DNA from 4 places in the Tardiphaga sp. 172_B4_N1_3 genome. Region 2 is predicted to be linked to each of the others. Evidence: predicted binding sites of a transcription regulator. Region 2 holds the regulator's gene; each other region holds the start of a gene.

Region 1 (7,298 bases), 370 kb from region 2:
GTCGGCATCAATGCGAACACCGATACCAGACAAGATCTGTTCGCTCCGTTGAGTTCGCCGGCTATCGATCGATTCCTCCAACGTCTTTGAAAAACCATGAACACGGAAAAAATCGAATGGCATGATGTGCAGGGGCTGCTGTTAAGCGGCTATCCGCAATTGCCGTACTCCGCCTATGTGGCCTGGCACTTTCTTCCAGGCCAGCGGGATGCTGCCAAGCGCTGGCTGCGCGATCTGGCCGAGCGATTGATGCGCGCGGACAGGATTGAGGGGGAAGATGACGGCGCGACGGATCTGCAGTTACCGCCGACGAACATCCGGGCACTTAAGGCCATGCGTGTTGGCGATCGGACGGCGATCAATCTGGCCATCACTGCCAGCGGCCTCCAGGAGCTAGATCTCGACGAGCATCAGCTGTCGGACTTCTCCGTGGAATTTCTCGAAGGCATGGCGCCGAAGCCGACGTCTGGCAGACGGATGCCCCGACGCTCCGGCCTTCTCGGCGACGCGGGAGAAAGCTCACCGTGCCGATGGGAGTGGGGTGGATGGGGGCCGTCCGCCGAGGTGCACGGCATGCTGTTGCTTTATGCATCCGAAGAACATGTGTTGCAGGCCCTAGTCCAGGCGGAGCAGCGCGCGATGAACGGCGTTGCTGACGTTGTTGTGACTGGTAACCAAGGCAACGGCCGGCCCGTCATCGTCCATGGCCGCCTCTATGACGATGCCAAGGAGCATTTCGGCTTCGTCGACGGCATCTCGCAGCCGATCATCGAGGGGTCGCCCCTAGCTATCCGAAGCGAGGAAAACGCCAAGAACGAGAAAAAAGCCAAGTCCTGTCACACCCCCGCGGGCAGTGGCGAAGGAGACAAGGTCCTGAGCGCAAAAGACCGCCGCATCTCCCTGGTCAAGCCAGGCGAATTTGTGCTCGGCTATCGCAATGAACGTCGGGAGCGCATCAGCAGCCAATCCGTGAAGCCCGGCTCCAATCTGCGCGATCTGCTGCGTAACGGAACCTACCTGGTGTTCCGGCAACTGGAGCAGGACGTGGACGCCTTCGAGAAATTTGTTGCCAGCATCGCTACCCGAATGCATGGCAAAGCCGATGTCGAGGCGGCAGAGGAGGTTGCGGCACGGCTGATCGGCCGGTACCGCAACGGTGCGCCGCTGGTGCGTGCCGGCGCCGATTCACCGTCGGCACCCGAACGCAATGATTTTCTTTACGCCTACGAAGACGAGTCAGGGATGGCCTGTCCGATTGGCGCGCATATTCGCCGTGCCAATCCGCGCGATGCCATTGGCTCCGACCCGGATGTCGCACTGAAGCTGTCCAAGATGCATCGCATTATCAGGCGCGGCCGGCCCTATGGAGCCAGGCGCGGCGAGCAGGACGAGACAACCGGCAACGGTTCTCGGCGCGGGACGGCGTTCATCGCGTTGAACGCCGATATCGCTGGCCAGTTCGAGATGATCCAGCATTCGTGGCTGAACAATCCTCAGTTCGGGGGACTGCCCGTCGGGACCGATCCGATTAGCCATGTTGCCCATGACGGAGATGAACTCGTCATTCAGCAGAGACCGTTCAATCTCCATATCGAAAAACCTCGCCCCTTTGTCACGGTGCGCGGTGGGGCGTACTTTTTTCTGCCGGGTATCAATGCCATCCGCGCCCTGGCCGATTGAGCTCGCAGCCAGGATCTGATTCAGGCAACCAAGGTGGCAAGCGCATCGTTGCAGAGCGTCGTGTAAGGCTGCATGGAGCACTGTTCGGCGAGACCGAGCGCTTCGCGATAGTATCGTTCTGCGGTGGTCGTGTTGCTCGTATCGAGAATATGGGCAATGTCGCCCAGAAGCTTCTTGGCGTAGACTTGCTGCGGCAATTCTCCGCGCTCTTCCGCCAGTGCTAGCGCTCTTTCAGCTACGGCTTTGGCTTCCTTGCTGCGGCCGGCGGCAAGGAAAGCACGACCTTGAGCGATGAACAGAAAGCGCCAGCCGAATGCGTGTTCAGCGAGCGGAATATCCAGCTTTTCAGGCACTGCGAGGATGTTGAGTGCAGATTCGACATCGCCCAATGCGAGATAGGCTTCGCCCATCCGGGACGCGAAGACCGGGTACATCTGTTTCATCTCAAGATCGAGGCATGTCTGCCAGCTCTCATTCAGCAGCGCGAGCGCTTCGACAGGGCGCCCTTGCGCGATCCGGAGCCGACCAAAAACATGATTAATGTTGGCGCGTGAATACGAGTGGTTCGCCGCCACCGCCAACAGCCTTGCCTCTTTTGCAAGAGCCTCTGCGCGAGAGAAGTCACCGAGATCGATCAGTGAATCGGCCATGAAGGTCCGAAGCATCACGCTGGGAAGCGCGGCCCATCCAGCGCGCTTCTCGTCGATCTCTGGCGTTTCGATCGCGAGACATTCTTCGTGATACGCAAGCGATTGCGTGAAGTCGCCGGTTTCATGGTGGATGATGCCCACATTGTGGAGAGCGGCAAAGGTTAGGACGGGTTGGCCGATCTTCTCTGCGATCGACTGTGCCGTTTGGGCAGCGGTCATGGCTTCGACGTGATAGCCAAGTCTCCAGAGTGCGACTGTCAACTGACAATTCACCGCCGCAATCCGCCATGGTTCCCGGGATTCTTCGGCCAGCCGGCGCGCCTCACGCAAGACGTCGGCAATACGTTGATGCATGCCGATTGGTTCGAGCGCCGTAATCACCGTCAGATGCAGATCTATTTCAGAGATGGTTTTCTTCGATGACGGCGGCCAATGCGCCAGCGTTTCGCGGCCACGCTCGTAAATGGCGATCGCATCCTGATTGGCGCCACGCTTGATTGCTCGACGGCAGCTCCGCAACTGATACGGAACTGCCTTTTGCCATAGCTCAGCGAGAAACGCGTGGTCGGCAAGTCGGTCGATATACTCGTCGAGACGGTCGGCGAATCGAAGCTCGATAATTTCGATCGCCTTGGCGTGGAGATAGCGACGGACGCTGAGTAGCATCATGCCGTAGGCCACTTCTCTCGTGAGCTCATGTTTGAACGAATATTCGAGGGTGCCGGAGGCAGTGACCTTTCTGAGAAAATCGCCCGACTCCAGCGCCAGAAGACGAGGAGCCAGTTCGTCGGGATCAGTTCCAACCATACCGGACAGCAGGATCAATGAGATGTCTTTGCCGATCACGGCGGACATTTGCAAAAGCGATTTGGTCGCTTGATCGAGTAAGTCGATACGCGATGCCAGAACGGAATGAATGGTCTCGGGGATTTTGATATTAGACGACCCATCGCTGACTTTGTAGCGGCCCGGATCGCCGACTAGCACCTTCGTATCTTTGAGTGCCTGGGCCAATTCCTCCACGAAGAGTGGATTGCCTTGCGCTTTCGCGAGGACACGTCGTCTGATGTAGCCCAGACTTCCGTCATTGCCCAACAGCGATACAAGCAGTTGATCACCGTCCGGCTCGCTGAGCGGCGCGATGTCCAGGCGTTCAACCGCTCGGCCGGACCAGATGCGTCCCGGGCGTTGCGTGACGACCACGAGGACCCGGGCGTTATCGAGCATCCCCATGATGCTGTTCAGAATGAGCTGTGTTTCGGCATCGATCCAGTGGATGTCCTCGATCAGGATGAGCAAGGGCGTCAACCGTTCCTGCGAGAAGACGAGCGTCTTCATGGCGTCGATGACCTTGTTGCGTCTTTCGGATGGCTCAAGCTTTTTCCAGTCTTCGTCCTCGCTGTTGAGATCCAGGAGCGAGAGGATGGCCGGAAGATGTGGGGGCAGATTTGGATTGAGGCGGGTAACACGGGTGCTGGTCCGGCTGGCAGCCGAGGCGGGGCTATCCTCGGCGCGTACGCCGAAGAGCTCACGTATCAACGTGCTGACGGGATAGTAGCTGGAGTTCGCGCGTTGAGAAGCGCAGGTCGTCTGTAGGACGAGCCATTCTTCAGGAACGCTGGCGATGAACTCATGGACCAGACGCGATTTGCCGATCCCGGCAGGGCCGACAATGGTCACCGCGCGTCCGCGTCCCGCAGCGGCGTTATCCAGCAGTTTCTTGAGGAAATCTAATTCTGTCCGACGTCCGATCAGCGGACTGAGGCCGCCGGATGAGCGAGCCTGCCAGCGCGTGCGCGGCCGCATCGACACCAGTTCATAGGTCTCCACCGGCTCGGCGACCCCTTTGGCTTGTTCGGGCCCGAGCTGCAATGCGCTGATGAAGCCCTTCGCGAGTTGGAAGGTGTCGGACGACAATTTGATCGAGCCAGGGGAGGCAAGCGCTTCCATTCGGGCGGCGAGGTGAACCGTTTTTCCAACGGCGTCATAGTTCATCGCCAGATTGTTGCCGATCGAATGAATGATGACCTGTCCGGAATTCAGGCCAATTCTGATACTGATCGAGCGCTGATGCAGACGATTGAATTCGATGATCGCATTTCTCGCAGCCAGTGCTGCGCGGCAGGCCTGGACGGCGTGGTCTTCGCTCGCAATGGGGGCGCCGAAGAGCGCCATAATGCCGTCACCGCGCGTCTGGTTGACCAATCCATCGTGCTCATGCACGGCGTCCATCAGCCGCTTGAGCACTGGGCCAATAACTTCCAGCGCTTCTTCTGGGTCCAACTGGTCGATGAGTTCGGTCGACCGCTGGATGTCGGCAAACAGGACGGTGACACGTTTGCGCTCGCCCAGCATGGATGTGCCGGACCGCATGATACGCTCAGCGAGTTCTGGCGGGATTTGCGATTGCAGGAATGAGAGTGCATGAACGCCAAGCGCAGTTGGAGCAGCCCTTGGCCGCCCGCAGCCACCGCAAAAGCGTGCATCCAATTGCATCGTGAACCCGCAATACGCGCATTGGTTCGCGGAATCGTCCAATGGGTTGTCCCCTTCTTTGGATGCCACCTTTCACTCTTTCCGGCGGACGAAGCAATCTATCCAATTGCGCGATCATGGCAATGTCGGGAGCTATGTCTCAGGCCAGGGTGAGCATGGTATGATCTGGAAAGCATCGGCCAGGTGGGCCCAATATCAAATCGGGCGATTCGCGCGATCCGGATGGGGCAGCGCAATAGGCGCGTCATGCGTCGACGTGCAGATGAGTGACAGCAGTTGGCGCAAAGCGGACATCGGCTTTTGACAGAGCGCTGACCATCTCATCGTTAGCGCCGTGACGGACGCCATGGCTATCGCGGTATTGGCTAGTAATGGAAACATATAGCGACTGATCCGCCTCTAAACGCCGAGCGGCGCCCGCAGATTGTCTTGACTACGCTGGAGGTGTCAAGATTTTCGAGAACGCGCAAGGAGCGCGACGGTGGCTCGGTGCATGATCTTTATAGTCATGATACTGTAGTATTGCGACGCTAACAACTTTCCTGCCGGCGAGCTGCTAGGTTCGCTTGGTTATTCGATTGAGCCCCGTGGCGGGCGATAGGATACCCAATAGCTGTTGAAGCGGCATTAGCCAGTCCGTCGATCCGTTCCGGAAGCGTTGTGCGTTTGAGGGCAGGTGGGGTGACGATCGTCGGCCAGGCACGTCGCTGCACTCAGCTTGTTCTGCTGGGGTGGATGGTCGCATTTTTCGTCGGCGCGTCGGTTCGTCCGTCCGGCGCCGATGGTTCTGCCATCCCTGTTTCGCCGGATGAACTCATACAATTCGATATTCCGGCGCAGTCGCTGGATGCAGCATTGAGGGCTTACAGTGTCGTGACGGGGCTCGAGGTTTTCTATAATGCCGCGCTCGTCGATCGCCGTTCGTCTCGTGTCGTCGCGGGCGCCTTCACGCGCGCCGTCGCCCTGCAAAGGTTGCTGGATGGCACCGGCTATGTGCCGCAAGTCACTGCGGATGGGACAGTCACTATTGGTCCGGAACAGGTGACGGGTCGCTCGGTGTCCGATGTTGTGGCCCAACGTCGGCGTTATGAGGGATACCTCGCCGCAGTGCAAGCGCGGATCAGCGCTGCGCTCTGTGCCGCGCCCGATCGCGCGCCGAGCGACGAGGACATCCTTCTTCGCCTCTGGCTGGCAGCGGATGGTGCGATTTCGCGGGCCGAAGTTCTGGACAAGGCCGCGCAGCAAGGCGCTCGGATTGTCGCGTTGCTCGGGCGGACCAATGTCGGCCTGCCGCCGGTCGGGATGCCGCAGCCGGTGATCCTGGCTGTTTTTCCGCCGTCGCCGATGTCCAGGGAATGTCGTTTCTCCGCCGACGAGCCTGTCGGCCGTGACCGCACGGGGCCCGCGCTCGAGATGGCGCGATGAAGGCACAGAACCTGCGCCAGCATCTGCTGCTCGACTATGAGGCGTTGAAGGTCCAGCTTGCCCGCCGACTTGGCTCCGTGGATCGCGCCGATGACGCCTTGCATGATGCGTGGCTACGGCTGGACAATGCGGCGCCGGCTGAGCCTGTCCGCAGTCCGTTCCTGTATCTGCTGCGTACGGCCTATCGCCTGGCGCTGAAGCGTCGGCTCAAAGAGCGCGAACGGGTGACGCTTGACGACGTCCGCACGGCGCTGTCATTGGCTGACGATGCGCCCGATCCGGAACGTGTAGCCATGGCGCGGTCGGACATAGAGGCCGTGCGCGGGGCGTTGGCCGAGCTGTCGCCCCGGCGCCGTCACATCCTTCTCGCCGCCCGCGTGGAAGGCCGCATGCTGCGCAACATCGCCGAGCAACTGGGCCTGTCGCAGCGCATGGTCGAACTGGAATTGAAGGCGGCCGTGCTGCATTGTGGGCGCCGCCTGGAAAAAAAGATCGTTCAGCGTTTCGGTCCGAAGGCCTTGAAGTCATCGGACAATGAAGACTGCTGCCATGAGTGACGAGGACGCGGGGTGATCACTGCTGCCGATCAGAGCCCAATCGACTCCAGCGCGCTGGAGGAGCAAGCCTATGACTGGGTGGTGCGTTTCGCCTCCGGCGAGGCCAATGGGCTGGATCTCGACGGATTGAAACGGTGGATGGCGAAAAGTCCTGATCATGCGGCAGCTTTCGACCGCGTGAGCCGGTCCTGGCAGGCGATCGGCCAGGTGCCGGCGGAGGCATTTGGCGGCACAGCGGACATCTCGCGCGCGGCGCCACCCAGAGTCGGGCGACGCGTTTTTCTCGGCGGTGCGCTGGCCGCATCGGCTGCGGGGGCAGCGGTGATGGTTGCGCGGCCGCCGTTGGAGCTGTGGCCGACGCTGTCGGAATTGGGCGCGGATTTTCGCACCGATGTCGGCGAGCGGCGCCAGCTCAAGCTGTTCGGCGATGTGGCGATCGATATGAACACACGCACCAGCATCGCGATGCGGACCACCTCACAAGCGCCGG
Region 2 (7,298 bases):
ATGCTGAAACTGGCCAGGGGCGAGGACGAACGCGCCGGCAGTGCGGTACTGGAATGGTGGGACGGCGACGGCGCCGCGCGGGTTCTGGCTCGCCATGACGACGCGTTGCTGATGGAACGCGCACAAGGCCCGGCCTCGCTCTCCGACATGGCGCGTGGTGGACAGGACGACGAAGCCTCGCGCATCCTGTGCGCCGTGGCGGCACGGTTGCACCGGCCAAGGCAAAAATCGCCGCCTCCGCTGGTACCGCTGCAGCATTGGTTCCGCGAACTCGCGCCGGCCGCAGCGACCCATGGCGGCCTGTTACGTCGCTGTTCCGAAACGGCCAACGCTTTGCTGGACGACCCGCGCGAGGTGACCGTGCTGCACGGCGACCTCCACCATGACAATGTGCTAGACTTCGGGGAGCGTGGTTGGCTTGCCATCGATCCGAAGCACATCATCGGCGAGCGCGGCTTCGACTTCGCCAACATTTTCACCAACCCGGATCTCTCGGACCCCACGCGCCCGGTCTCGACCTTGCCAGGCCGTTTCCAGCGGCGTGTCGAGGTCGTCAGCGACGCGGCCAAGCTCGATCGCCATCGCTTGCTGCAATGGGTCCTGGCGTGGACCGGCCTCTCGGCCGCATGGTTCCTCGGCGACGACGATCCGGCGAGCATCGACTTTCAGGTGGCCGAGCTGGCCGCGACAGAACTCGATCGCTGATCGCGCCTCACGCCACCGCGTTGAGGCACCAGGCCAGAATGCCCTTCTGCGCATGCAGACGGTTTTCGGCCTCGTCGAACACCACCGACTGCGGACCGTCGATGACCTCGTCGGTGACCTCCTCGCCGCGATGCGCCGGCAGGCAGTGCATGAAGAGTGCGTCCGGCTTGGCCAGTGACATCAGGCGCGCATTGACCTGATAGGGTTTGAGCAGGTTGTGGCGGGTCTCGCCGTCCTTGTCGCCCATCGACACCCAGGTGTCGGTGACGACGCAATCGACGCCCTTCACCATCGCATCGGGATCGTCGCTGAAGGTGATCGGCGCGTTTGCCGCCTTGACCCAGTCCTTGAACGGCTTCTTCGGCGACAGCTGCGGCGGCGTCGCGATATTGAGTTTGAACTGGAAGCGCTCGGCCGCATGCGCCCAGGACATCAGCACATTGTTGTCGTCGCCGGTCCAGGCCACGGTGCGGCCCTTGATCGGGCCGCGATGTTCCTCATAGGTCATCACGTCCGCCATGACCTGGCAGGGATGCGAGAAGCGCGTCAGGCCGTTGATGACCGGCACGGTCGCATTTTCCGCGAGCTCCATCAGCGAGTCATGATTGAGGATGCGGATCATGATGATGTCGACGAAGCGCGACAGCACGCGCGCGGTGTCGGCAATGGTCTCGCCGCGACCGAGCTGCATTTCGGCGCCGGTGAGCATGACGACTTCGCCGCCGAGCTGGCGCATGCCGACCTCGAACGACACGCGGGTGCGCGTCGAGGGCTTCTCGAAGATCATCGCCAGCGTCTTGTTCTTGAGCGGACGATCGGGCTCGGCATTCGAGCCATCCCGCCCTTTCAGCTTCGCCTTCATGGCGGCAGCCGCGTTCATGATATTGCGCAACTCGCTGGCCGGCACGGCCGTGAGATCGAGGAAGTGCCGCGGTGACGTGCTCATCACGCGGCTCCCTGCGTCTTTGCAGATGCCTTGGCGGATGAGCCGAGGGCCACGCAGGCCTGTTCCAGCCGCTGCACGGCCTGCTCGATCTCGGCCTCGCTGACGATCAGCGGCGGCAGGAAGCGCACTACATTGTCGCCGGCGCCAACCGTCAGCAGCTTCGCGTCACGCAATGCGGCCACGAGATCGCCGGCCGGCACGACAGCCTTGAGGCCGATCAGCAGACCTTCGCCGCGCACTTCGCTGAGCACATCAGGATGGCCGTCGACCACGCCCGCGAGTTTCTGTTTCAGCAACAGCGACATCTTCTTCACATGGTCGAAGAAGCCTGGCTTCAGCATGATATCGAGCACGGAATTCGCCGCGGCGACCGCCAGCGGATTGCCGCCGAAGGTCGAACCATGGGAGCCGGGCGCCATGCCTTCGGCCGCTTCCGCCGTAACGAGGCACGCACCGATGGGGAAACCGCCGCCGAGCGCCTTGGCCAGCGACATGACATCCGGCGTCACGCCGATGCGCTGATAGGCGAACAACTCGCCGGTGCGGCCCATGCCGGTCTGCACTTCGTCGAAGATCAGCAGGATGCCGTTCTTGTCGCAGAGTTCGCGCAATGCGCCGAAGAACGCGTTGCTCGGCGCGCGCACGCCGCCTTCGCCCTGCAGCGGCTCGATGAGAATGCCTGCGGTGTTCGGACCGATCGCCTTCTTAACGGCTTCGATATCGCCGAGCGGCAACTGATCGAAGCCGTCGAGCGGCGTGCCGTAGCCTTCGAGATATTTGGCAGCGCCGGTCGCAGCCAGCGTGCCGAGGGTGCGGCCATGGAACGCGCCTTCAAAGGTGATAATGCGCGTGCGCTCGGGATGGCCCTTGGAGAAATGATAGTGGCGGGTCACCTTGATCGCGCATTCCATCGCTTCCGCACCCGAATTGGCGAAGAACACGAAGTCGGCAAAGCTCTGTTCGCACAGCCGGGCCGCGAGGCGCTCGCCGTCCGGGCTCTTGAACAGGTTCGACATGTGCCAGAGCTTGGTGGCCTGCTCCTGCAATGCGGCGACCATATGTGGGTGCGCATGGCCCAGCGCGTTCACGGCAACGCCGCTGGTGAAGTCGAGATAGCGCTCGCCATCGGTTCCAATCAGCCACGCGCCTTCACCGCGCTCGAAAGCGACATCCGCACGCGCGAAAACAGGCAGCAAGTGAGCCTGAGAGAGGGGCGAAGACGTTGCGTTGCTGGTCATAACCGATCCGATCGAAAAGACTGCGGCCGCGTCGATGACAACTGTGCGAAATCGAACAACGGACCCTAGAAACGAAACGTGCCGCCCTTCTCGGGCGGCACGTGGGCATTATTCTATGTGTGCTGTGAAGACTGTCAACCGCGCACTGCGGCTTTCGAGTCACACGGAGTCGCAGAAAAAGCCGATTTTGCAGCTTTACTTGCAGAAGCATGTGGACGCGGCATGCCCGACTCTTGCGCGCGAGTCACGGCATATTGTAGCTTTTGCCTCGTCGGATACGACATCTCGTGCGGCGGTAGATCCTTTTGACACATCCAGTGCGGCGTAACAGCCGGACGCGAAATTCGCGCCCGGTGAGCGCTAAAGGATTCTGACCGCAGGGATTTTTGAAGTCTCAACTCGCAGCGCTGCCCGGTCAGGCCGGCGCTCACGAAGGGAAAACGGCGATGACGGTAATGACATGGACCGACGATCGCGTCGAACAGTTGAAGAAACTCTGGGAAGGCGGCCTTTCCGCCAGCCAGATCGCTGCGGAACTCGGTAACGTGACCCGCAACGCCGTGATCGGCAAGGTTCACCGCCTTGGCCTGTCCGGCCGTGCCAAGAGCCCCTCCTCGGCAGCTCCGCGGCAGCGCAAGGCGCGCCCGGTGCAGCAGATGGTACGCGTCGCCCGCCCGATGGCGCGCGGCAACACCGCGCTGGCCCATAATTACGAGATCGAGGCCGAGCCCGATCCGATCGCCTATGACAACATTGTGCCGATCAGCCAGCGCCTGTCGCTGGTCGAACTCAACGAAGCCACCTGCCATTGGCCGATCGGCGATCCGTCGAGCGCGGACTTCTATTTCTGCGGCGGCAAGGCCCTGGCCGGCGCCCCCTATTGCGCGCATCACTCGCGCATCGCTTATCAGCCGGCAAGCGACCGCCGCCGCGCAGTGCCAAAGCCGACGCGCTGAGCTGGAAAGCATCTAAACCAAATGAAAATGCCCGGTGATGAGCCGGGCATTTTTTGTTTGGGGCTTCTAACCTCGCCCCGCTTGCGGGGAGAAGGAAGATACCTACTCCGCCGCCTTGTCGAAGCGGTCATCCAGCGCGTAGCCGGCGCCGCGCACGGTGCGGATCGGATCGGGCTCACCGGCGGGGTTGAGCAGCTTGCGCAGGCGGCCAATATGCACGTCGACGGTGCGCTCGTCGATATAGATGTCGCGGCCCCAGACGCTGTCGAGCAACTGTTCGCGGCTGAACACGCGGCCCGGATGTTCCAGGAAGAACTCCAGCAGGCGATATTCGGTCGGACCGAGATCGATCGGACGGCTGGACCGCACCACGCGGCGCTTGTCACGGTCGAGTTCGATGTCGCCAAACGCCAGGACAGTAGCGAGACGCTCGGGAGCTGCACGACGGAGCAGGCCCTTCACGCGGGCCAGGAGCTCCGGCACGGAGAACGGCTTGACGATGTAGTCGTCGGCGCCGGTGGCGAGACCGCGAACGCGCTCGCTCTCTTCGCCGCGCGCCGTCAGCATGATGATCGGCAATGCCTTGGTTTCGGGCCGTGCGCGCAAGCGGCGGCACAGTTCGATGCCGGACAGGCCCGGCAGCATCCAGTCGAGCACCACGAGATCCGGCACCCGCTCCTTCAAGCGGGTGTCGGCATCGTCGCCGCGAGCGACGGTTTCAACATCATAGCCTTCGGCGTCGAGGTTGTAGCGAAGCAGCGTCGTTAGTGCCTCTTCATCTTCCACAACCAGAATGCGTGCATTCACAGCCATCTTGATCAATACCCTCAGTGACGTCCGACAAGTCTTTAAATCATGATCCTTGCGGAAGACTGGCTTCCACTTTTCCGGATCATGCTTCAGACCGTCGGCGTATTCGCGAATGTGGTCATGTCGCCCTTCGGGCGCTTGTCGAGGATCTGCTGGCCCTCGATCATGTAGAACACGGTTTCCGCAATATTGGTGGCATGGTCGCCGATCCGCTCGATATTCTTGGCGCAGAACATCAGGTGGATACAGAACGAAATGTTACGCGGGTCTTCCATCATATAGGTCAGGAGTTCGCGGAACAGCGAGGTGCAGATCGCGTCGATTTCCTCATCGCCCTTCCACACCGTCATCGCGGCGGGCAGATCATGTGCGGCATAGGCGTCGAGCACGGCCTTGACCTGGGTGGTCACGAGGTCGGTCATGTGCTCGAGGCCGCGGATCAGCTTCAGCGGATGGAAGTCGCTGTCGAGTGCATTGACGCGCTTGCCGATATTCTTGGAGAGATCGCCGATGCGTTCCAGATCGGTGGCGACGCGCAGCGCGCCGACGATCTCGCGCAAATCGACAGCCATCGGCTGGCGCTTGGCGATGGTCAGCACGGCGCGCTCTTCGATCGTGCGCTGCAACTGGTCGATCTCGGAGTCGGTGGCGACGACGCGGGCGCCAAGTGCGACATCCCGGCGGATCAGCGCGTCGACGGATTCGACGATCTGCCGTTCCGCGAGGCCACCCATCTCGGCGACGAGACGGGTCAGCTCCTGCAGATCGTCATCGAAAGCCTTGGTGGTGTGTTCAAAAGCCATCTCAAATTCCTCCCGCGAATATGTCGCGTCAGCCGAAGCGGCCGGTGATGTAATCCTGGGTGCGGCGATCGGTCGGCGACGTGAAGATCTTGTTGGTCTGATCGAACTCGATCAACTCGCCGAGATACATGAAGGCCGTGCTGTCGGAGACGCGGGCAGCCTGCTGCATGTTATGGGTCACGATCGCGATCGTGTACTGATCCTTCAACTCGTCGATCAGCTCCTCGATCTTCGCGGTCGAGATCGGATCCAGCGCCGAGCACGGCTCGTCGAACAGGATCACTTCCGGCCGCACCGCGATGGTGCGCGCGATGCACAGGCGCTGCTGCTGACCGCCCGACAGGCTGAGACCCGACGCGTTGAGCTTGTCCTTGACTTCGTTCCAGAGTGCACCGCCGCGCAGCGCCCTCTCGACGCGGATGTCCATCTCCGACTTGGAGATCTTTTCGTAGAGGCGGATACCGAAGGCGATGTTTTCGTAAATCGTCATCGGGAACGGAGTCGGCTTCTGGAACACCATGCCGACGCGGGCGCGCAGCAGGTTGAGGTCCAGCTTCGGATCCAGAATGTTCTGGTTGTCGAGCATGAGCTGACCTTCGGCGCGCTGGCCGGGATACAGATCATACATGCGGTTGAAGATGCGCAGCAGCGTGGACTTGCCGCAGCCCGACGGGCCGATGAACGCAGTCACGCGGTTCGCCATCAGCGTCAGGTTGATCTTCTTCAGGGCGTGGTGTTCGCCATAGTAGAAGTTCAGGTCGCGCACGGTGACCTTGGGACGGGTCTCGCCCTGCAGGGCCGACGGCGGCGGCATCGAGACGGAAGGAACGCCAGACGACACAGAAAGCTCACTCATTTTGCTGTCCTCTCGGCGCCGAGAATGCGCGCGCCAATGTTAAGGGCAAGTACGGTCAAGGTGATGATCAGGGCACCGCTCCAGGCGAGCTGCTTCCAGTACTCGTAGGGGCTCTGCACGAAGTTGTTGATGGTCACCGGCAGGTTGGCCATCGTCTTGGTGAGATCGAGGCTGAAGAACTGGTTGCTCAGCGCGGTGAACAGCAGCGGCGCCGTTTCACCGGCGACACGCGCGGTCGCCAGCAGCACGCCGGTGATGAGACCGGCGCGGGCTGCACGATAGGCGATCCGCTTGATGACCAGGGAGCGCGGCAGGCCGAGCGCCGAGGCCGCTTCACGCAGCGGGTTCGGCACGAGACCAAGCATATCTTCAGTGGTGCGAACCACGACGGGGATCACGATCACGGCGAGCGCGAGCGAACCGGCGAGAGCCGAGAAGCCGCCCATCGGAACCACCACCGCACCATAAACGAACAGGCCGATGATGATGGACGGGGCCGACAGCAACACGTCGTTGATGAAGCGGATCACCGAGGTAAGTTTGTCGTGCTTGCCGTATTCCGCGAGATAGGTGCCGGCAAACAGGCCGAGCGGCGCGCCGATGCCGACGCCGATGACGGTCATGATGATCGAACCGACGATGGCATTGAGCAGGCCGCCTTCCATGGAGCCGGGCGGCGGCGTGTTCTGGGTGAAGATCTGCAGACTGATGCCGGCGATACCGTTGTAGAACAGCGTGAACAGGATCAGCGCGAGCCAGGTGACGCCAAAGAGAGCGGCACCCATGCAGAGCCCACGGATGATCATGTCGTTGCGGCGGCGTGAAGCGTAAATCGGGTTCATATTAGTTGCCCGCCTTCTTTTCCAGACGCAGCAGCATCAGACGCGCTGCCGAGAGCACGAAGAATGTCAGCACGAACAGCAGGAGACCGAGCAGGATCAGACCCGATTGATGCAGACCGTCGCTCTCCGCGAACTCGCTGGC
Region 3 (7,298 bases), 5.3 Mb from region 2:
GCATCGTGCGTTCCGTCTCCACCGCCGCGGCCGGCATGCAGAGCACTGCACAGTCGATGACGGCGACGGCAAGCGACGCGAGCTCGCGCGCATCGACGGTCGGTGCGGCATCGGCGCGTTCATCTGACAATGTCAGCACGGTTGCCGCCGCGGCTGAAGAACTATCGGCATCGGTCAGCGAAGTGCTGCGTCAGGTCGCAGCCTCCAGCGATATCGCCAGCAAGGCCGTAGGCGATGCGGAGCGCACCAATGCGACGGTGCAGCAGCTCTCTAGCGGCGCCGAGAAGATTGGCGAGGTCGTGCAGCTGATCCACAACATCGCCTCGCAGACCAATCTGCTTGCGCTCAACGCGACGATCGAAGCGGCACGCGCCGGTGAGTCCGGCCGTGGCTTCGCGGTCGTCGCGTCGGAAGTGAAGGCGCTGGCGAGCCAGACAGCCAAGGCGACCGAGGAAATCTCGGCGCAGGTTGCGGCGATGCAGGCGTCGACACAGGAGGCTGTCAACTCGATCAACGCCATTACCGGCACGATCGCGCAGATGAGCCAGATCACCACGACGATCTCGGCGGCAGTGGAAGAGCAGGGTTCGGCCACGCAGGAGATCGCGCGCAACATCCAGTCGGTTGCCGCTGGCTCGAGCGAGGTCAGCGCTCATATCGGCGGCGTCAGCGCAGCGGCGGAAGCAACGGGGCAGGCGGCAGGCATGGTGCTGTCGAATGCAAAGGAGCTGGACGGCCAGTCGAGCATCCTGCGCAAGGCGGTGGATGAATTCCTCGCGAAGGTTCGCGCAGCGTAGAGCCTTTCCTCTTCTCTCGCGGAGAGCGAGCTCTTGTAGCGCTGCAATCGTTGCTCATCATCAAGTATCACAGGCTCGATGATTTGCGGGTTTGGTTTGTAAAGAACAAAAAAAGGTCTGTTCGGTATTCTTCTCCTCAATTGGTATTTGCACCCGCGACCTTTTTTGGAGAGCTCATTGTGAAGATAAGTAATCTGACGATCACGCCCAAGCTAGGTATTCTGGTGGGTGTCATGTTGCTTGGTCTGTGCGCGTCTGGCGTTCTCGCGGGATATTTCGTTCAGCGCGAGATGATGACCTCAAGGATCGAGGAGCTTCGCCACTTCGTCGATGCCGCGCGCAGCGTGGCGATCGGATTGCAAAAACAAGTCGACGCCGGCCAGCTCACCAAGGAAGCCGCGATGGCAGAATTCGGTCGTCGTGCAAACACGATGACCTACGACAACGGCGCGGGCTACCTGTTCGGCTCCATGATGGACGGCGTGACGGTGTTGTCGCCGGATGCCAAGCAGATCGGTCAGAACCGTCTCGATGTGGTGACCAATGGCAAGGCGATCGGTCGCGAGTGGCGCGACAGTGTTGCTGCCAAGGGCGAGCACACGATGTTCTACGACTACGTCAAACCCGGCCAGACGGAGCCGCTGCGTAAGGTTGCTTATGCCGCTGCGATCCCGGGATGGAACATGTATGTGGGCGCCGGAGCCTATCTGGAAGACCTCGACGCCAGGTTGAAGCCGATCGTCTGGGCGCTCGGTTTGGCGATCCTTGCTATTGGTGCGGTCGCGGGCGGCATCGCCTGGATGATCGGTCGCAGCATCAGCCGCCCGCTCGGTCAGCTCGGTGCGCGGATGCGCACGCTGGCCGATGGTGCGCTTGAAGACGACATTCCCGGGACCGGGCGCGGCGATGAGATCGGTGCGATGGCATCGACCGTTCAGGTCTTCAAGGACAACGCGGTCCGGATTCGCGGGCTCGACAAGATCGAAGCCGAGACGCAGGCGCGCGCGTCTGCCGAGCGTCGTTCGACCATGGAGAGCATCGCCGATGATTTCGAACGCAGCGTCAACGGGATTGTTCGCTCGGTATCGACGGCAGCGGCAGGGATGCAGACCACCGCGCAATCCATGACGGCAACTGCCAGCGATGCGAGTTCGCGCGCATCGACGGTCGGCGCCGCGTCGGAGCGGTCGTCGGACAATGTCAGCACGGTTGCAGCCGCCGCCGAGGAATTGTCGGCTTCGGTCAGCGAAGTCCTGCGGCAGGTCTCGCAGTCGAGCCAAATTGCCAGCAAGGCAGTCGGCGATGCGGAACGCACCAATGCGACCGTTCAGCTGCTGTCCAGCGGCGCGGAGAAGATCGGCGAAGTGGTTCAGTTGATCCACAGCATCGCCTCCCAGACCAATTTGCTCGCGCTGAATGCGACCATCGAAGCGGCGCGTGCCGGCGAATCCGGCCGCGGCTTTGCGGTCGTCGCCTCGGAAGTGAAGGCGCTGGCAAGCCAGACCGCCAAGGCCACCGAAGAGATCTCCGCCCAGGTCGCAGCTATGCAGGCATCGACCAGCGAAGCCGTACTCTCGATCAGCGCCATTACGGGGACCATCGCGCAGATGAGCGAGATCACCACCAGCATCTCCTCGGCCGTCCAGGAACAGGGCGAGGCCACGCGGGAAATCGCGCGCAACATTCAGTCGGTCGCGGCGGGCTCCAGTGAAATCAGCGAACATATCGGCGGCGTCAGCAGTGCAGCAGAAGCGACCGGGACGGCGGCCTCGCAGGTGTTGTCGAATGCCAGGGAGCTCGACACCCAGTCCGGCATGTTGCGGACGGCGGTGGACGAGTTCCTGACCAAGGTGCGTGCGGCGTAGAGGCTCTTCTTCCCCTCTCCCTTTGTGGGAGAGGAAAGTAGATCACGCTCTAACGCAAAAAGCCCTCCCTTGCGGGAGGGCTTTCGTCGTTTCAGGCGGGGGCCTGCTCGCGTTGATTACTTCGCCTTCAGGAAGTCGCCGACTTCGAGCAGCACGAACTCGTTGTCGTCAGCCTTGTTCGGCTCGCGGCTCGACGAGAACGGCAGGTTGTTGTCGTTGCCGACGATGATGTGGGTGGCATCAACCTGGTCGACGTTCTCGATGGTGAAGAACGGGAAGGTCAGAACGCCGTCATTCAGCGGCTTGCGGGCCAGCTTGTTCGGGTCCTGGATCTTCATCAGGTCGATGAAACCAATCTTGCGAACGGGCTTGCCGACATTGGCGTCGTTCAGTTCGATCTTGTAGACCTTCTTGAACTTGGCGAGATCCGGGAAGCAGTCTTCACCGCGCTTGCCATCGGCGCAGGCCTTGTCCTTGGTGCCTTCGCCGTTGTCGCGCTCGATGATCAGGCCGTTGTCGGCGGTGATCATGTTGAAGTCGCCGATGGCATTGCCGTTCTGTTCGAACACATACTGCCAGTAGCGACCGGTGAACTTCTCGTTAGCGACGTCGAATTCCAGGATGCGCGAGGCTTCCTTGCCGTCGACCTTTTCCCAGTCCTTCTTCTCGGCATCCCAGATGGGGCCTTCGAGCAGGCCGTAGAGGAACTTGCCATCCTTGGAGGAGGCGAAGCCTTCATAGCCCTTGGAGCGGCGCAGATTGACCGTGGTGTAGGTGGCGCCCGGCGCACCCGGCGACTGCACCGACCAATGGTCAGGCGAGCGCACCGGCTTGCCGTCGGCGACGGTGTCGAACACGGCCAACACCTTGCCGGTCTTGTCGGCCTTGATGATGTAGGGGCCGAATTCTTCGCCGATCCAGAAATTGTCGCCAACGATCTGGAAGCCTTCGGTGTCGACATCGGCGCCGGTCAGATAGCGCTTGGCGGTGTCTTCATGAACGATGCGGAACGGCACCTTCTTGTCGGGATCGTGCAGGAACACGGTGGCCTGACGCTCGACCTTGCCGTTTTTCCAGTCGATCTTGTGATGATTGAGATAGATCATGTAGTCAGCCGAATTGTAGCGCGAGCCGGCGCCATTGTCGGTCAGCACCCAGAACGAACCGTCGGGCATCACCTTGATGCCGGAATGGCCCTGCAGCGGCTGGCCCTTCATCGGCAGCGAGATGCCGGTGGCGCGCTCATAGGACTTGCCCATCACGGTGCCGAGCGCGTCGACGCGCTTGCCGGTGGTGTATTTGCCCGAGGTCTTCAGGTCGTTCGGCGCATCCGCAGGCGCATCGATGGTCGACGTCGCCGGCAGCACGGCATGGCCGGCGAGCTTGGCGGGGAATTCACCTTCGGTCTGGGCGAAAGCGGCGGAGGTGAGCATGACGAGGGAAGCGACGGAGCAGAGGAATGTGCTGCGCATGGTTGTCTCCTTTGTGGTGACCATGCGCGGTGTTCTGGGGGGCAGGCGTTACGCTGCGCTGACAGTTCCGTGACGACTGGGTGACAGCGGGGGAAAGAGCTGCGGCATGGGGTCGCCGCGGCTGCGGGTTAGGTCACAGCCCCTCCGCCATCGTCTCCGCCTCGCACGCCAAAGGCAGGCGTGGGGCGGAGACGGCGAACGGTGCTGCTTCTCTACTGCTTCTCGATCCCCGCATCCGTGATCAGCTTCTCCCACACCTTGAGCTGATCCTTCAGGAAGGTGTCGAATTCTTCCGGCGTACCGGAAAAGGCTTCCATGCCACGGTTGGCAAGGTCTTTCTGGATCTCGGGGCGTTCGACGATCTTGCGGATTTCGGCGTTGAGCTTGACGACGATGTCCTTCGGCATGTTGGCCGGACCGAGATAGCCCTGCCACGAGGTGATGTCGAAGCCCTTCACGCCGGCCTCGTCCATGGTCGGCAGATCCGGCAGAAGCTTGGAGCGATATTTCGTGGTCACCGCAAGCGACTTCAACGCCTTGGCGTTGACATGCGGCAGGCCGGTCGGAACGTCGACGAACATCATGCTGACACGGCCGGCGATGACATCGGTGAGCGCCGGTGGTGAGCTCTTGTAAGGCACGTGCAGGAGATCGAGCTTGGCGAGGCGGGCAAAGGTCGCGCCCGAGACGATCGCCGACGAACTGCCCGATGCGTAGGAGTACTTGCCCGGCTCTTTCTTGGCGAGCGCGATCAGCTCTTCCACGGAGTTGGCGGGAATCTCAGGATTGATCACCAGCATGAAGGGCAGGTCGCCGGTGCGCGCGATCGGCGTGAAATCCTTGATCGGATCATAGCTCATGGTCTTGAGCAGAAAAGGATTGGCCGAATGCGTCGTGTTGGTGGTCACGAACAGCGTGTAACCATCGGCGGGGGCGCGGGCGACGAAACTGGCGGCGATCGAGCCATTGGCGCCGGCCTTGTTGTCGATCACGGTGTTGGCGTTCAGTGCGGTGCCGAGTTCCTTGGCGATCAGGCGCGTCGTGGTGTCGGTGCCGCTGCCTGCGGCGAAAGGGAGCACCAGCGTGATCGCCCGGTTTGGATAATTCGCAGTTTGTGCGATGGCATCCGGGGTCGCCAACAGCAGCGCTCCGATAAAGGATGCGCTCGCCACACCGCGAAGAATTGAAAGTCCGTGCATTCCGCTTTTCTCCCTGAATCGGCCTTGGTAGCTCGTGTTTGTTGCGGGCAAACTAGCGGAGGTCGGTGACGCACGGAAGCGGAAAGGTATGCAGTTTAGGTGAGCGCGCTGTCGATGGTGTAGGCCATGCATCGACTTCTGCTGCACCAGGTCGACCTTCTCGCGTTCGTGAGCGACAGCACCTGCAGACGGCCGCTGATCTCCGCAGCATCTCCACGTCGGGGTCGGTGCGAATGCCGGGGCGACCTCCGGAGCACGCACGGTCGGTTCGTCGCGGTCCTTCTCGTCGCTGCTACTGCTTCCCGACCAGCGACAGGTTCAGCGCCGCGCAGGCCCAAAGCTCTTTGACAAATGCACAGCAGCTCTTATATAAATTAGAATAATTCTAAACTAAGCAAGGCGTTGATATGAAGGCGTTTTCGGAGCTTACCGAACGCGAGGTGCTGGCGGTTGCGATCTCCAGCGAGGAAGAGGACAGCCGGATCTATCTCAGCTTCGCCGAGGATCTGGCAGAGCGCTATTCCGATTCCGCGAAAGTCTTCAGCGAGATGGCCGAAGAGGAAAAGGGCCATCGACATCTGCTGTTGCAGATGTATGAGGAGCGCTTCGGACCGAACCTTCCGCCGATCCGGCGCGAAGACGTCAAGGGCTTCATCCGCCGCCGACCAATCTGGCTCACGCGTAACCTGTCGCTCGAAACCATCCGCAAGGAGGCCGAGAGGATGGAGTTCGAGGCCGAGCGCTTTTACGCCAGGGCTGCCGAGCAGGCGACGGATGTCGGCGTTCGCAAGTTGCTGGGCGATCTGGCCGAGCTGGAAAAAGGACACGAGCATCTCGCGGCCAAATTATCGGATGCCATCCTGACGTCCGACGTTCGTACGATCGAGGATAACACCCGCCACCGGATGTTCGTCCTGCAATATGTCCAGCCAGGTCTTGCGGGCTTGATGGACGGCTCCGTATCGACGCTGGCGCCGCTGTTTGCGGCCGCGTTTGCAACACATCACAACTGGCAGACATTCCTTGTTGGCCTCGCCGCGTCGATCGGCGCCGGCATTAGCATGGGTTTCGCCGAAGCACTGTCGGACGATGGCTCCATGACCGGACGCGGCTCGCCGTGGCTACGTGGCGGCATCTGTGGGCTGATGACGACGCTGGGCGGTCTCGGCCATACTCTGCCTTATCTCGTGCCGGACAGCTGGCCGAATGCATTCTGGATCGCGACGGCCATCGCGGGTGTTGTCGTTTTTTTCGAACTCTGGGCCATCGCCTATATCAGGGCGCGCTATATGGATACGCCGTTCCTGCAGGCCGTCTTTCAGGTGGTGCTTGGCGGCGTCATCGTTCTGGCGGTGGGAATATTGATCGGAGGCGCGTAGTGGGTGGGGAGGCGTCAGATGGCGTCGTTGCGCGGGATGGCGTAGGTTCTATGCGCGGGAAACCCTGCTGCTCGTCCCGCCGATGATGAGTGTGTGCGATGCATGATCGCGGCAGGTGCGATCGCGGGCAGCTTACGGGTAAAGGAGCGTCCCATGTATGCTGCCATTCGTCAGAGCAAGGCAAAGACCGGCATGGCTGAGGAACTGACGCGCAGGATCAAGGAAGGTGCCATTCCGATCATCAGTGATGTCGAAGGTTTCATGGCCTATTATGTGGTCTATGCGTCCGACGATACGGTGACGGCGATCAGCATCTTCAACAATTTCGCGGGCGCCGAGGAGTCGAACCGACGCGGGCTCGCATGGAGCGAACAGAATCTAGCGCCCTTGCTGATTGGACCAGCCACAGCGATAGCCGGGCCGGTTATCGTTCATACGTTGGCATAACGCGCGCGAGACAGGTGCTATGCCGGGCGGTGGCATGTGCGCGTAGATTACTCGCTAGATTCTCAATCTCCCAGCAGGCGCTTCGCGCCGGCGATTGCGCGGCGCGCGACTTCTTCGGGGCCGCGCTCCCGGGTCAGCG
Region 4 (7,298 bases), 3.9 Mb from region 2:
AGTGTACACCGGACGACATCGTGAGCCGGTTTGCGCGCGGCGACGTCTATATGCGACACGAGCGCGGCGAGATTTCCGACGACGCATTCTTTGCGCATCTGCACGACACGCTCGGTATCGATCTGACGCCGGCACAATTTCTCGAAGGCTGGAATGCGATCTTCGTCGGGGAGATGCCGGGCATCGCCGAACTCCTCGCGCATGCCTCGAAGCGCTGGCCGCTCTACGCGTTCTCAAACACCAATGTCGCGCATGTCACGCATTTCTCGGAACACCATGCCGATCTGCTCAGTCACTTCCGCACGGTGTTTCTGTCGTCCTCGATCGGGCTTCGCAAGCCCGATGCAAAATCCTATGAGCACGTCATCGCGGAAATCGGCATCCCCGCCGACCGCATCGTGTTCTTCGACGATCTTGCCGATAATATCGAAGCCGCTCGCGCTTGCGGATTGCAGGCCGTCCACGTCACCTCGCCGACATCGGTCGCCGAGGCGCTCAAGGCACTCGGGCTTTAGGTCCGCGAGATGCGCTGGAAGGCGATGCTGGTGAGGACGCCGAGCAGTGCCCAGAACAGCAGGCTGGTCAGGACCGCTGCAACGACGAAACTGTGCGACAGCGTTTCGGGGACATCCGTATGGCCAGCCGGCGCCAGCGGTGCGCCGATCAGGTGCGGCAGGACGATCAGGCCAAGGCCGAGAATGGCGGCCCATGACGCCTTGCGGAAGACCAGCAGGGCGAGCCCCGCCGCAGTGGCGCAGGCAGTGCCGATCCACCAGGTCTGGCGCAGTGTGAGGTCGGCGACAGGCATTCCAGGCAGCTCCGGCGGCAGGCCGAGGCCGGGCGCCGCCGTGAAGACGACGAAACCGCCGAGACCCCAGAACAGCCCTTCCCGCCAGCTCACGGCCCGGCCACGCAGCGCGAAGATGCCGGCCAGTAGCAACGCGAAGCCGATGGCCGTCAGGATATTGGCGCCGGTGGTGAAGGCATTGCGTTGCAAGCCCTCGGTGGGCTCCCATTCGGCCTCATGGCTATGGGCGGCGGCGCCATGGTCGTGCGTATGGGCGGGCTGCGCGGCAGCCGTCGGCGCAACAGCAGCCGGAGCTTCCGCCTTGCGCTCATAAACTTCGCTTTTCTGGATCAGGGGAATGGTCCCGACCATCTGGGCGCCGGTGATGGCAGCGCCAGTGATCACGCCAGCCAGCGCTGCCGAGAAAACGATCGACCTGAAGACGGACATGTCTCAGTGGCAGGGGAATGCGTTGGCGTGGCGCGTGTCGTGGGCCGCATTATGGACCGCGCTGATATGCGAGAAACCGACCACCCCGACGATAAACAGACCGAGCGCCATGGCCAGAACGGCCTGCACGACGACATTAACGTCAGTGGTGACGGCGGAGATCTGGGCGGTCTGGGTCTGTTGCATCGGAATCCTCGCGAAATAGAGGGCCAATTTAGCCGAGTTGCTCCGGCGGCGCGACCGTTAATTTTACATCGCGCGGGCGAGATCGCGGCTGGTCAGATGAAAGTTCGCATCTGCCGCTACCGACGCACGCACGAGCTTGGCGCTAGCCGCCGCCTGGAACACCGCTCTGTGGTCTTGAAAATAGGCCGCGCAGTCCTCCGGCGACGGGTAGCGCCGGAGCAGCGTCCGGAACGCATGACGGTGCACCATGCATAGCCCGCGATGGCCGGACGGCCGGAACGCCAGCGCATCGACATCTGCCCGCCAGACAGGCGCTTCATCGGCGGTTGCGGCGTGGTTGTCGGTCATGATCGCCGATGTCTACCGTGTTTCCCTGCCCTGCCAAAGCGCCAGTGGTTTTGCGTCCGCTCCCGCTCTCCGCTATGACGGGCGCCCACACTGCCGGAGATCCCCGCGATGGCCCTGATGCCGGTTACCGATGCCATGGCCGCGATTCTCGCAGGCGCCGATGCGCTGCCTGAGGAGATGGTGCCGCTGGAAGACGCGTTCCACCGCGTGCTCGCCCGCGACATCGCTTCGCTGCGCACGCAGCCACCGGAGCCCATGTCAGCGATGGACGGCTATGCCGTGCGCGCCGCCGATGCGACACTGGGCGCCAAGCTCCGCGTCATCGGCGAGATCGCCGCAGGCAAGCCGTTCGACCGCCCGCTGCAGACCGGCGAAGCCCTGCGAATCTTCACCGGCGGCGTGCTGCCCGCTGGCGCCGACGCCGTGGTGATCCAGGAAGACACAACGCGCGAAGGTGACGTCGTCGGGATCAACGAAGCTGCGATTTCCGGCAAGCATATCCGCCCGGCCGGCGTCGATTTCAATGAAGGCGATGTGCTGCTGCGCGCCGGCACCCGCCTCACCGACCGCGATCTGGCGCTTGCCGCCGGGATGAACCATCCGTCACTGCCCGTGCGGCGACGGCCGGTCGTTGCCGTGCTCGCCACCGGCGACGAACTGGTCATGCCCGGTGCGGTCCCCGGCCCCGGCCAGATCGTGCTCTCCAATGGCTTCGCGCTGCGTGCGCTGGCCCGCGCTGAAGGCGCCGAGGTGGTCGATCTCGGCATCGCCGTCGACACGTTGGAGGCGACCACATCGGCCATTCAGCGCGCGATCGATCTGAAGGCCGACGTGCTGATCACCACCGGCGGCGCGTCGGTCGGCGACCACGACCTCGTGCAGCAATCCCTGATCAATGCCGGCGTCGAGATGGCGTTCTGGCGCATCGCCATGCGGCCCGGCAAGCCGATGATGCACGGACGCCGCCAGGGCATGCGCGTGATCGGCCTGCCCGGCAATCCCGTCTCGTCCTATGTCTGCGGCTTCCTGTTCATGGTGCCGCTGCTGCGCGCGCTGTCCGGCCGAAACGAGGTCGCTCACGCGCTCGAACCCGCGGTGCTCGGCCGCGACCTCGCCGCCAACGACCAGCGCGAGGACTATCTGCGCACGCGTGTGGAAACCCGCGCCGACGGCACCGTGGTGGCGACGCCGGTGATGAAACAGGACTCGTCGCTGCTAGGAAATCTGGCTGTTGCCGAAGGACTTCTGATCCGCAAGCCATTCGCTCTCGCCGCCGCCGCTGGTGATTCCTGCGCGATCATGCGACTGCCTGTTTAAAGGCCGAGATGCGCGATGGGATGCCGGGCCACCGGAACTTCCGCCGCGCGGCATGTTCTCTGAGCTTTTTTCTGACTGAGATACCTTAACGCGGCTTCAGTCACTGAATTGTCACGTAACGCAGCGAGACATCGCTGCGAAACAAGATCGGTGCACAAATGGACTATTTCAAACGCTTCAATTTCCTGTTTGCGATGCCAACATTCGACGCCGACGATCTCGAGGGCATTCGGCTCAATCAGATCGTCGATGAGATCGAGCGTTCCGGCTTCGAGGTCGTCAAGGCACGCAAGCTCGAAGACGCCACGATCGCAGTCCAGACCGACGCGGCCATCGGCTGCATGGTGGTCGACTGGGGCAAGAAGGGCCTCGAAGGCAAGACCGCGGCGCTGATCAACCTGATGCGCAAACGGGGCCTCGACTTTCCGATCATCCTGCTGATCCGCCGCAAGCGGTTTGAAGACGTCCCGGTCGAGGTGCTCGATTTCATCGACGGCTATGTCTTCCTGTCCGAGGAAACCCCGCCGTTCATCGCCAAGAACCTGATCAGCCGGTTGAAGCAATATGCCGAGACACTGAAGACGCCGTTCTTCGGCGCTTTGGTCGACTATGCCGAGGAAGGCAACCAGCTCTGGACCTGCCCGGGCCACAATGGCGGCGTGTTCTACAGCCGCAGCCCGATCGGCCGCGTGTTCATGGAACATCTCGGCGAAGCCGTGTTTCGCGACGACCTCGACAATTCGGTGCTCGATCTCGGCGATCTGCTGACCCATGAGGGCCCTGCTTTGCAGGCGCAGAAGGAAGCCGCGCAGATCTTCGGGGCGGAGAAAACCTATTTCGTGCTCAACGGCACCTCGACCTCCAACAAGGTCGCGCTATCGGCTCTGGTCACCGATGGTGACCTCGTGCTGTTCGACCGCAACAACCACAAGGCGGCCTTGCACGGCGCATTGATGATTTCAGGCGGTGTGCCGATCTATGTGCCAACGACGCGCAATCCCTGGGGCCTGATCGGCCCGATGAACTGGGACGCGCTCGACGAGGACGCGCTGCGCGAGCGCATCCGTATCAATCCGTTGGTCACGGATCCCGAGGCCTGGAAGCGTCCACGCCCGTTCCGCGTCGCCGTGGTCGAACAGTGCACCTATGACGGCACCATCTACAGCGCCGAGATGATCATCGCGCGCATCGGCCATCTCTGCGATTACATCCTGTTCGACGAAGCCTGGGCGGGCTTCATGAAATTCCACCCGCTCTATGCCGGTCGCTTCGCCATGGGGCTCAAGGAGCTTGGTCCGGATTCCCCGGGTATCATCGCGACGCAGTCGACCCATAAGCAGCTCGCGAGCTTCTCGCAGGCGTCGCAGATCCACATGAAGGATCGCCACATCCGCGGGCAGAAGCGCCGCGTCGAGCACCGGCGCTTCAACGAAAGCTTCATGCAGCACGCCTCGACCTCGCCATTCTATCCACTGTTCGCATCATTGGATGTCGGCGCGCAGATGATGAAGGGCCGCTCGGGCGAAGTGTTGTGGGACGATACGATCCGCCTCGGCATCGAACTGCGCAAGAAGATGCGCGCGGTGCGCCGCGAATTCGAGGAGAAGGAAACCCGCACCGAGCGCCGCTGGTTCTTCGAACCCTTCGTGCCCGAGCGCGTCGCGATTCCCGACGCAGCCAGCGAAGGCGCTGTTCACAATGTGCCCTGGGAAAGCATCGGCACTGACCAGCTGGCCACCAATCCGGCTTATTGGCAGCTCGCGCCTGACGCCGCTTGGCATGGCTTCCCCGGCATGGAAGCCGGTTTCACCATGACCGATCCCAACAAGCTGACGGTACTGACACCCGGCTTCGACCGCACCACCGGCGGCTATGCGGAACACGGCATCCCCGCGCCCGTGGTCGCGCAGTTCCTGCGCGAAAATCGCATCGTGCCGGAGAAGAACGATCTCAACTCGCTGCTCTTCCTGCTGACGCCCGGCGTGGAGGCCAGCAAGGCCGGCACGCTGATATCTGGCCTTGTCGCCTTCAAGAAGTTTCATGACGACAACGCCCTGCTCGAAGACGTCATCCCGGAATTCGCCAGGCGCAGGCCGGCGCGTTATGCGGGCATACGCCTGCGGGATCTGTGCGGCGACATGCACCGGTTCTTTCGCGAGGCCAATGTGAGCGAGCTCCAGACCAGGCAATTCTCCGCCGACCATCTGCCGGAGATTGCCATGTCACCCCATGATGCCGCGCGCTGTCTGGTGCGCAACGACGTCGATTACCTCCCGATCGACGAGATCTTCGGGCGCGTCGCGACGACGCCGTTCGTGGTCTACCCGCCCGGCATCGCCACGATCGTACCCGGAGAACGGCTCACCGAACGGTCAAAGCCGATGATCGATTATCTCAGGATGTTCGAGACCTGCTTCAACACGTTCCCGGGCTTCGACGTCGAGATCCAGGGCATCTACCGCAAGGTCGACGCCAATGGCCGGATCCGGCTTTACACTTACGTGGTCTCCGAATAGGGAGCACGTAAGGAGCCAGATTTGCCAACGGAACTCGAACAGCCGGTCGTCATCCGACCATCACGCGACACCGACGTCGATGCCATGCTGGCGATCTATCGCCGGCACATCCGGCAAGGCGTCGAGGAAGGCGTCAGCGACGCCGACACGCCGCAGCCCGATGATCTCAGAGACCGGCGCAAGAACCTGCGCAGCAAGCGGTTCCCCCACCTCGTCGCCACGCAAGGCGGCGAGGTCGTCGGCTATGCCTATGTGGTGCTGTTCCGCAAGCGACCGGCCTATCGCTACACGGTCAAGCATTCGATCTATATCCACCACGGACATGTCGGCCGGGGCATCGGCCGCCTGTTGATGCGCGAACTGATCGACGTGTGCGCGGCGGCCGGCTTTCGGCAGATCATCGGCTATATCGATGCCGACAACACGGCCTCCCTCGGCCTTCATGAAAGCTTCGGCTTCGCCCGCGTCGGCTTGCTGCCCGGCGTCGCTTATCGCTCCGGCCGCTGGGCCGACACGATCATGGTTCAGCGCTCGCTGGCCACCGGCTCCACGACTCCGCCGCCGCCCATTGGGCGCATGACGTCCGCGTAGCCCAGGCGACCGCGGAAGCATTTTCCATCTCCGCCGCGGTCGACGGCAGGTGAGGAACAGCCTCCTCAAACCTCGCTCAACGTGCATTCTGTTGACGGCAAATTAAGCATTGCAGAACACATATGGAACATATAGTGTTCGTTCATGATTTGTTTCGAGATTCTGTGGCTTTGAGTAGTTTGAGAGTGCCCGAACTCGCGCAACCGATCTTCGAACGATCGTCTCTGGATTGAGGCTCACCGTTCGAAGGCCCTTTGAAACGCACGCGGCGGCCGACACCGTCAACTGAGGATGGCTTCAGATGCTCACGCGCAAACAATACGAACTCCTGCGATTCATCGATCAACGGTTGAAGGAAGCCGGCGTCCCGCCCTCCTTCGACGAGATGAAGGATGCGCTCGACCTGCGCTCGAAGTCCGGCATCCATCGTCTGATCACCGCGCTGGAAGAACGCGGCTTCATACGCCGTCTGCCCAATCGCGCCCGTGCCATCGAAGTCATCAAGCTGCCAGAGCTCGGCGCGCCGGTCACCGGCGGTACCGGCCGCCGCGGCTTCACGCCCAGCGTCATCGAAGGCACGCTTGGCAAGGTGCGTTCGGCCGCCAGCATCGCCAGCAACAGCGGCGATGATGACAATGGCCGCACAGTTGCCATCCCGGTGATGGGCCGGATCGCGGCAGGTACGCCGATCGAGGCGCTGCAGACCCGCAGCCACACCATCAGCATGCCCGCAGACATGCTCGGTTCCGGCGAACATTACGCGCTCGAAGTGCGCGGCGATTCCATGCAGGACGCCGGCATTCTCGACGGAGACACCGTGCTGATCCAGCGCAACGAGAGCGCCGACACCGGCGACATCGTGGTGGCCCTGATCGACGACGAGGAAGCCACGTTGAAGCGCTTCCGCCGCCGCGGCGCGTCGATCGCGCTGGAGCCTGCGAATGACGCCTACGAGGTCCGTATCCTGCCACCCAACCGGGTGCGCATTCAGGGCAAGCTGATCGGCCTGTATCGCCGCTACTGAGATTTGCGCCTCGGCGGATTACTGATCTTCGGGTTGAAGATCGGTTTCCGCCGGCGTCGCATCCACCGGCCGGTTTTGC

The links. Region 2 encodes PhoB, which activates phosphate uptake and scavenging genes when phosphate is short. Its sites were predicted from a motif close to TGTCATNNANCTGTCAT; they were not measured.
Region 1: AB7783_RS26805 (STN domain-containing protein) is a predicted target of PhoB. The motif match lies at 5,331-5,347, and genes of this name have one in related genera.
Region 3: AB7783_RS00225 (esterase-like activity of phytase family protein) is a predicted target of PhoB. The motif match lies at 4,204-4,220, and genes of this name have one in related genera.
Region 4: AB7783_RS06265 (Orn/Lys/Arg decarboxylase N-terminal domain-containing protein) is a predicted target of PhoB. The motif match lies at 3,187-3,203, and genes of this name have one in related genera.

The regions. Positions count from the first base shown of each region.
Region 1 covers NZ_CP197238.1:5,675,555-5,682,852, forward strand. Annotated here, with positions in the region: gene AB7783_RS26790 (hypothetical protein) at 1-90, shown strand, start outside; gene AB7783_RS26795 (Dyp-type peroxidase) at 97-1,680, shown strand; gene AB7783_RS26800 (ATP-binding protein) at 1,701-4,895, opposite strand; gene AB7783_RS26805 (STN domain-containing protein) at 5,508-6,251, shown strand; gene AB7783_RS26810 (RNA polymerase sigma factor) at 6,248-6,808, shown strand; gene AB7783_RS26815 (FecR family protein) at 6,821-7,298, shown strand, end outside.
Region 2 covers NZ_CP197238.1:5,309,988-5,317,285, reverse strand. Annotated here, with positions in the region: gene AB7783_RS25165 (aminoglycoside phosphotransferase family protein) at 1-705, shown strand, start outside; gene argF (ornithine carbamoyltransferase) at 713-1,651, opposite strand; gene AB7783_RS25155 (aspartate aminotransferase family protein) at 1,651-2,889, opposite strand; gene AB7783_RS25150 (GcrA family cell cycle regulator) at 3,336-3,845, shown strand; gene phoB (phosphate regulon transcriptional regulator PhoB) at 3,948-4,652, opposite strand; gene phoU (phosphate signaling complex protein PhoU) at 4,745-5,458, opposite strand; gene pstB (phosphate ABC transporter ATP-binding protein PstB) at 5,487-6,314, opposite strand; gene pstA (phosphate ABC transporter permease PstA) at 6,311-7,156, opposite strand; gene pstC (phosphate ABC transporter permease subunit PstC) at 7,158-7,298, opposite strand, start outside.
Region 3 covers NZ_CP197238.1:42,841-50,138, forward strand. Annotated here, with positions in the region: gene AB7783_RS00215 (cache domain-containing protein) at 1-797, shown strand, start outside; gene AB7783_RS00220 (methyl-accepting chemotaxis protein) at 977-2,662, shown strand; gene AB7783_RS00225 (esterase-like activity of phytase family protein) at 2,779-4,134, opposite strand; gene AB7783_RS00230 (Bug family tripartite tricarboxylate transporter substrate binding protein) at 4,347-5,333, opposite strand; gene mbfA (iron exporter MbfA) at 5,741-6,712, shown strand; gene AB7783_RS00240 (antibiotic biosynthesis monooxygenase) at 6,866-7,159, shown strand; gene AB7783_RS00245 (sugar phosphate isomerase/epimerase family protein) at 7,222-7,298, opposite strand, start outside.
Region 4 covers NZ_CP197238.1:1,388,958-1,396,255, reverse strand. Annotated here, with positions in the region: gene AB7783_RS06290 (HAD-IA family hydrolase) at 1-515, shown strand, start outside; gene AB7783_RS06285 (CbtA family protein) at 512-1,237, opposite strand; gene AB7783_RS06280 (CbtB domain-containing protein) at 1,241-1,423, opposite strand; gene AB7783_RS06275 (hypothetical protein) at 1,487-1,771, opposite strand; gene AB7783_RS06270 (molybdopterin molybdotransferase MoeA) at 1,880-3,088, shown strand; gene AB7783_RS06265 (Orn/Lys/Arg decarboxylase N-terminal domain-containing protein) at 3,247-5,604, shown strand; gene AB7783_RS06260 (GNAT family N-acetyltransferase) at 5,626-6,195, shown strand; gene lexA (transcriptional repressor LexA) at 6,497-7,219, shown strand; gene AB7783_RS06250 (ComEC/Rec2 family competence protein) at 7,238-7,298, opposite strand, start outside.